2 regions of the Xenorhabdus doucetiae genome follow, and region 1 is predicted to be linked to the other one. Evidence: predicted binding sites of a transcription regulator. Region 1 holds the regulator's gene; the other holds the start of a gene.
What was found. The regulator CRP, encoded in region 1, controls carbon source genes, mostly activating them, when cyclic AMP is high. The targets are predictions, from matches to a motif close to ATGTGANNNNNNTCACAT.

Region 1 (3,783 bases):
AAATCAATTCACTATAAAGTATCAGCGCATTATCAGGAGCAATCACGATGATCATCCCGTGGCAGCAATTGGAAACCCATACACTCCTCAACTTGATTGAAAGTTTTGTCCTGCGGGAAGGGACGGATTACGGCGAACAGGAAAAAACGCTCGAACAAAAAGTGCAGGATGTCAAACATCAGCTTGAACGCGGTGAGGTTCTGTTGGTATGGTCTGAATTACATGAAACCGTTAATATCTTGCCCAAAGCGACGTTCCGCCCATGAGGTTCCGCTTGCTTTATTCATTCTGATTGACTGATCCGCCAATTTTATTGATAAGGAGTCTGTTCATGTCTGCCAAACATCCCGTCATCGCAATCACTGGCTCCAGTGGCGCAGGAACCACCACAACCAGTGTCGCCTTTCGCAAGATTTTCCAGCAATTTGACGTCACCGCCGCACTGATAGAAGGGGATAGTTTCCATCGTTATACTCGTCCTGAAATGGATGCCGAGATTCGGAAAGCAAGAGAACAGGGCAGACATATCAGCTACTTTGGGCCAGCCGCCAATGATTTCAGCATGCTGGAGAAAACCTTTTTTGACTATGGGGAAACGGGCAATGGTCGCTGCCGAAAATATCTCCATACCTATGATGAAGCCGTCCCCTATAACCAATTGCCGGGGACTTTCACACCGTGGGAACCCTTGCCGTCAAACACAGATGTGCTGTTTTATGAAGGTTTGCACGGGGGGGTTGTCACGCCACAACACAATGTCGCCAGCCATGTTGACCTGTTGATTGGCGTTGTGCCTATCGTCAACCTGGAGTGGATACAAAAACTCATCCGTGATACCAGCGAGCGCGGGCATTCCAGAGAAGCGGTCATGGATTCCGTTGTCCGCTCAATGGATGATTATATCCGCTATATCACTCCCCAATTTTCACGTACCCACATTAATTTCCAGCGTGTTCCTACCGTTGATACCTCTAACCCTTTCTCTGCCAAGGCTATTCCCTCACTGGACGAAAGCTTTATCGTGATCCGCTTCCGCGGTCTCACTCAAATTGATTTCCCTTATTTGCTGGCCATGCTTCAGGGTTCATTTATTTCCAGCATAGATACTATTGTCGTTCCCGGAGGAAAAATGGGGCTGGCAATGGAATTAATTATGGCGCCGCTGGTTAAGCAATTACTGGAAGGCAAAAAAATCTCATAATTTTCCTATTTATATCCTATGAACTTCAAGTTGCCGCTCGCAAGACGAAAGTCGTTTATTAATGACGAGTCTATTTTTAATAAAGCAGGTAACAAAAAATAACGTTACCTGTTTCATTTAAATAAATAGACCGTTTTTTAACAATAAATTAGGTGATAGAAATAAATGTAAAATCAACAAGACCGTCTTTTTTGCCAAACTTCTGGTAATCTGACAACCCGTTTAATAGGCTGAAGCGATACAGGAGGAGACAGAAACGTTTTCCTGTGTTACAAACAAGGCTACAAACGTGGACTGGCAAGGTATATGGATTAAGATCAATATGCCAGCATTCTCGTATCCTGATAATCCATATAAAGTTCCCGTTTGTCAGTTTTTCAGCAAGTTATATGTTAAGCTATTGACTTTATAAAGCCAGCCTGAAGAGAAACCCAGTTTCTCACATCATAAGGGCAGAAATAACAACAGAGGATAAAGCGAATGGTTCTCGGCAAGCCACAAACAGACCCTACTCTTGAATGGTTTTTGTCACACTGCCATATTCACAAATATCCATCCAAGAGCACGCTTATTCATCAAGGCGAGAAAGCAGAAACGCTTTACTACATTGTTAAAGGTTCAGTTGCTGTTCTAATAAAAGATGAAGAAGGTAAGGAAATGATTCTCTCTTATTTAAATCAGGGAGATTTTATCGGTGAACTTGGATTGTTTGAAGAGGGGCAAGAACGTACTGCATGGGTGCGGGCAAAAAGTGCCTGTGAAGTGGCTGAAATTTCCTATAAGAAATTTCGCCAGTTAATTCAGGTCAATCCTGACATTCTGATGCGTTTATCTGCTCAGATGGCGAGTCGCCTACAAACCACTTCCGAAAAAGTAGGTAACTTAGCCTTTCTGGACGTGACCGGCCGTATCGCCCAGACGTTGCTCAATTTAGCCAAACAGCCGGATGCAATGACGCACCCTGATGGTATGCAAATCAAAATCACACGTCAGGAAATTGGGCAGATTGTGGGTTGTTCCCGTGAAACGGTTGGCCGTATTTTGAAAATGCTCGAAGATCAAAACCTGATTTCCGCACATGGTAAAACCATCGTGGTTTATGGGACACGCTAATTCCCGATAAACCTGAAATCCAGCCAGTGCAACCTGTTACTTCGCACTGGCTTTTTTATGGCTTCACCTGTTTTGGGTTAACCATCGGGATATCGCCATCTCCAGCCGTATCATGCCCTCGACGATGTCATCCTCAGGAATGATCAATGAAGGGGTAAAGCGCAAAATGCTGTCTCCCGCACTCAATAACACCAATCCCAGCTCCGCCGCTTGCTGCAAGATTTCTCTGGCCTTACCCTGATATTCTGCTTGCAATACCGCCCCAATCAGCAAACCCTTGCCACGAAATTCGTGGAAAATGCCATATTTTTGGTTCATCATTTCCAGGGCATGGATGATCATATCGTGACGTTTTTCCACGCCTGCCAGCACTTCTGGCGTGTTGATAATATCCAGCGCAACGCAGCCGATAGCACAAGCCAACGGATTTCCGCCATACGTCGTGCCATGCGCGCCGGTTTCCATAGCTGCCGCGATGGTATCGGTCGTTAACATCGCACTGATCGGGAAACCGCCGCCCAGCGCCTTTGCGGTCGTCAAGATATCCGGCTGTACGCCATAATGCTGGTAAGCATACAACTTGCCTGTACGCCCCATCCCACTTTGCACTTCATCAAAAACCAACAGAGCCTGATGCTTATCGCACAATTCACGCACGCCATGCAGAAACGCCATTGTTGCAGGTGTGACGCCCCCTTCCCCTTGAATCGGCTCTAAGACAACGGCACAAGTGTGATCATCAATCACCGCTCTGACCGCATCCAAATCATTAAAAGACACATGGATAATATCCGCCGGTTTGGGGCCAAATCCTTCAGTATATTTTGGCTGTCCTCCGACCGAAACAGTGAAAAAGGTGCGTCCATGAAACGCCTGATGAAAAGCAATAATTTTGGTTTTATTGGGATGATGGCGAGTAATCGCATAACGACGAGCCAATTTAAAGGCGGCTTCATTGGCTTCCGCGCCTGAATTAGCGAAAAAGACCTTCTGCGCAAAGGTTGCATCAATCAATTTTTGTGCCAAGGTTAAGGCTGGTTCATTGGTAAAAATATTGCTGAGATGCCACAATTTTTCACCTTGCTGTTTCAGGGCATTCACCAAAGCCGGATGACAGTGCCCCAAAGCCAATACCGCGATACCGCCGGCAAAATCAATATATTCTTTACCCTGTTGATCCCATACTCGACTCCCTTGCCCTCTGACAGGAATAAAACTCGCCGGCGCATAAATAGGCAACATCACCTGATCATAGGTACTTCGGTTTGTTGCTTTGCTTTCTCCCATTTCCCTCACCTTATTTTTATCTGCTTGTCGTACTTCAAGATACATTTATTATCCCCCGCGCTGCGGGGGATAATAAGCGGCTTTTGTCTTGCGAGCGGCAACTTGAAAATTATCGGGTATATTTGCCATTTCAAAGTGAAATAATAGTCATAAAATATGAATAAAAAATCACGCAAAGGCAA
Region 2 (3,783 bases), 1.0 Mb from region 1:
GCGCCTTTAGCTTATAAATCACAGATCAAACCTGGGAAAATTGCACTGGTTTGTGAAGGTGGTGGTCAGCGGGGTATTTTTACCGCCGGTGTTTTGGATGAATTCCTCCGGCTTGGTTTTAATCCATTCGAACTGTTCCTTGGAACATCTGCGGGAGCGCAAAACCTTTCTGCTTATATCTGTGGTCAGCGAGGATATGCACGTAAAGTCATCAACCGTTATACCACCGATCCTGCTTTTTTTAATCCATTGCGTTTTGTGCGCGGTGGGCATTTAATCGATTTAGATTGGTATGTTGATACCATCTCTGAGCAGTTGCCACTCAATATTTCGGCTGCAATGCGCCAGTTTGATGCGGGGCGTGAATTCTACATGTGTGCCTGCCGCGCTGATAATTTTGAGCCGAACTACCTGCATCCCGATGAAAAAAATTGGATGGATATTATCAAAGCATCAAGTGCTATTCCGGGGTTTTACCGTAATGGTGTTACCCTTGGTGATGTCGTTTATCAAGATGGTGGCATTTGTGATGCGATCCCCGTGCAAGAGGCTTATCGCCGAGGGGCGGATACTATCGTTGTGATTCGAACCGTGCCTTCACCGCTTTACTATACACGTCAGTGGTTCAAGCGCATGGAGCGCTGGTTAGAGGCCAGTAGCTTGCAAAAGATGGTCAAGATGCTCAACCTCCATGCACAGAGTTATCGTAAGACCCAGAAGTTTATCGAAAATCCGCCGGATGATGTACAAATTTTCGAAATCTATCCGCCAGCACCCTTGGCGGCAATGGCATTGGGAAGCCGGCTTAGTGCACTTAATCAGGATTATCATTTGGGGCGGCGTTGCGGGCGGTATTTTCTGGCAGCAATTGGGCACACTTTTGTTGGCGGAAAATTTGGCTATGCTGAACGTAAGAGTTACGGAGCATGTCGTTCGGGGTTAAATGCTGATGGCTTCAATCGCCATTGTTTTCGCAGAAACCATTTCCTGAGCAGTGCTAATCATCACCCAATAGTAGGGTCCCCTGTGCCTGATATGATGGATAATGGGCAAACGACAGAAACTGTTATGATAAATAATTTGGATAACTTGGATAATTAGGTGTTTATTGATACCCATTGCCATTTTGATTTTCCCCCTTTTGCGGGGAATGAAATAGCCAGCCTGCAACAAGCCAGACAAATGGGCGTGGAAAAGATCATCGTTCCCGCGATAAGCCAAATGAATTTCCAGAGAGTCTCTGCGTTAGCTGAGGCTTACTCCCCGATTTATGCGGCATTGGGTTTACATCCGCTCTATGTTGCTGAACACCAAGAGACCCATTTAGATGAGTTGGCGCAGAGATTACAGGAAAAAGGTGCCAAATGTGTCGCGGTAGGAGAGATTGGCCTTGATCTTTATATGCCTGATCCGCAGTTTGACAAGCAGAAAAGCCTGTTAGAAGTGCAATTAAAACTCGCTAAACAGCATGATTTGCCCGTGATACTCCATTCCAGAAAAAGCCATGATCAATTAGCAGCAATGTTGCGAAAGCACAAGTTGCCACGAGCAGGCGTTATTCATGGTTTTGCAGGCAGTTTATCCCAAGCTCAAGCCTTTATTCGTCTGGGATTTTACATCGGTGTCGGGGGAACCATTACCTACGACAGGGCACAAAAGACACGTAATACCTTTGCACAATTGCCGCTGTCATCTTTGGTCTTGGAAACAGATGCGCCTGATATGCCGTTATCGGGGTTTCAGGGAGAGCCAAATCGCCCCGAAAGAGTTGTCCAGGTTTTCTCTGCATTGTGTGAGTTGCGCCAAGAACCGCCGGATGAAATTGCTAATCAGATTTATCAAAATAGTGTGACGCGATTTGCATTGGGCTGAGTGATATCACATTGATCTTAGCGGGTCATTTGAAAGGTAAGGGGATAATAAATATTAATAATGTTTAACTTACATTTCTCGCTTGTTTGTCCTATTTTTTACCTTTTTCTCCGTTAAATTATCTAATCCCACCGAAACTAGGTGGTTTTATGTGATGAATGTCTCATTTTTTGTTTTTATATTACTTTTTGCTGCATTAATTTGTGATGTTAGTTGCTTGTTCTTTTTTGGTCCTAGGTATAATCGGCTCGCACACAATGTCAGTAGGAACTTATAGGATAGCTGACATATTTTCTTATTATTTATTCAGTGAACAGGGATTCTTCCAATGCAACTCCTTATGAGCCTGATCGGGATGGCAGTACTGGTTTTTATCGCAGTACTCTTCTCCAGTAACTATCGAGCCATTAACATTCGTACCGTCCTCGGCGCCTTTCTGATTCAGGTTGGTATTGGGGCATTTGTACTTTATGTCCCCGCTGGTAAAGACGTTCTGGAGGGAATGTCGGCAGGCGTTTCCAACGTGATTGGATATGGGCAAAAAGGGACTGATTTTATTTTTGGCGGCTTGGTTTCCGACAAAATGTTTGAATTGTTCGGCGGTGGCGGCTTTGTTTTTGCCCTGCGTGTTCTGCCGGTGATTGTTTTCTTCTCATCACTGATTGCCGTGTTGTATTACATGGGCATTATGCAGCTTGTCATCAAAATATTGGGTGGCGGATTGCAAAAATTATTGGGCACCTCACGGACTGAATCTTTGTCTGCAACGGCGAATATTTTCGTCGGTCACACCGAAGCGCCTCTGGTTGTGCGCCCGTATATTGCGACCATGACCCAGTCTGAGTTGTTCGCCGTGATGTGTGGTGGCTTGGCTTCGGTTGCGGGGTCCGTGCTGGCGGGTTACGCGCAAATGGGCGTGCCATTGGAATACCTGATTGCGGCTTCATTTATGGCCGCACCCGGTGGTTTGCTGTTTGCAAAACTGATGGTGCCGGAAACAGAAAAAACGCAGGATACCGTTGACGCGATGTCGTTGATTGCGGCGGAAGATCGTCCTGCTAACGTGATTGATGCGGCGGCATCGGGTGCGTCAGCCGGTATGCAGTTGGCCCTGAACGTCGGCGCAATGCTGTTGGCATTCACCGCATTGATTGCTTTGCTGAACGGGATCTTAGGCGGTATCGGCGGCTGGTTTGATTATCCGCAATTATCAATGGAACTGGTTTTAGGTTGGGTTTTCGCCCCTATCGCTTACCTGATCGGTATTCCGTGGAATGAAGCCACCATCGCGGGTTCTTTCATCGGCCAGAAATTAGTGGTCAATGAATTCGTGGCATTTATGAACTTTGGTGAGTACCTGAAAGCTGATGATGTGGTTCAGGCGGCGGGTCTGCAAGTGCTTTCTGACCATACTAAAGCCATCATCTCTTTTGCCCTGTGCGGTTTCGCTAACTTGTCTTCTGTGGCGATCCTGCTGGGCGGCTTGGGTGGCATGGCACCAAACCGTCGCGGTGACATTGCCCGTTTCGGCTTGAAAGCCGTATTGGCGGGTTCACTCTCTAACTTGATGAGTGCAACCATTGCCGGATTCTTCCTCGCGCTGTAAGACACCGGGGGTAGGTAGCAAGTTGAATGCAGGTGAGATTTCTCACCTGCTTTTGTTTTTCCTAAACTGATTCAGTCACGATAATAATACCGTTGGAGAGTTTATGACCGATTTAACCGCTGCCGCTCAGCGTGCGCTGAGTTTGATGGATTTAACAACTCTTAATGATGATGATACCGATGAAAAAGTGACCACACTGTGTCGTCAGGCCAACAGCCCGGCCGGACAGACTGCGGCTATCTGTATCTACCCGCGTTTTATTCCCGTGGCACGCAAGGTATTACGTGAACAGGGAACTCCCGATA

Region 2: XDD1_RS03390 (NupC/NupG family nucleoside CNT transporter) is a predicted target of CRP. The motif match lies at 2,022-2,039, and genes of this name have one in related genera.

The regions. Positions count from the first base shown of each region.
Region 1 is NZ_FO704550.1:3,883,316-3,887,098, forward strand. Features, by position in the region: gene XDD1_RS16960 (YheU family protein) at 48-266, shown strand; gene XDD1_RS16965 (phosphoribulokinase) at 332-1,201, shown strand; gene crp (cAMP-activated global transcriptional regulator CRP) at 1,682-2,314, shown strand; gene XDD1_RS16975 (aspartate aminotransferase family protein) at 2,378-3,601, opposite strand.
Region 2 is NZ_FO704550.1:688,293-692,075, forward strand. Features, by position in the region: gene XDD1_RS03380 (patatin-like phospholipase family protein) at 1-1,101, shown strand, start outside; gene XDD1_RS03385 (TatD family hydrolase) at 1,102-1,872, shown strand; gene XDD1_RS03390 (NupC/NupG family nucleoside CNT transporter) at 2,213-3,478, shown strand; gene deoC (deoxyribose-phosphate aldolase) at 3,582-3,783, shown strand, end outside.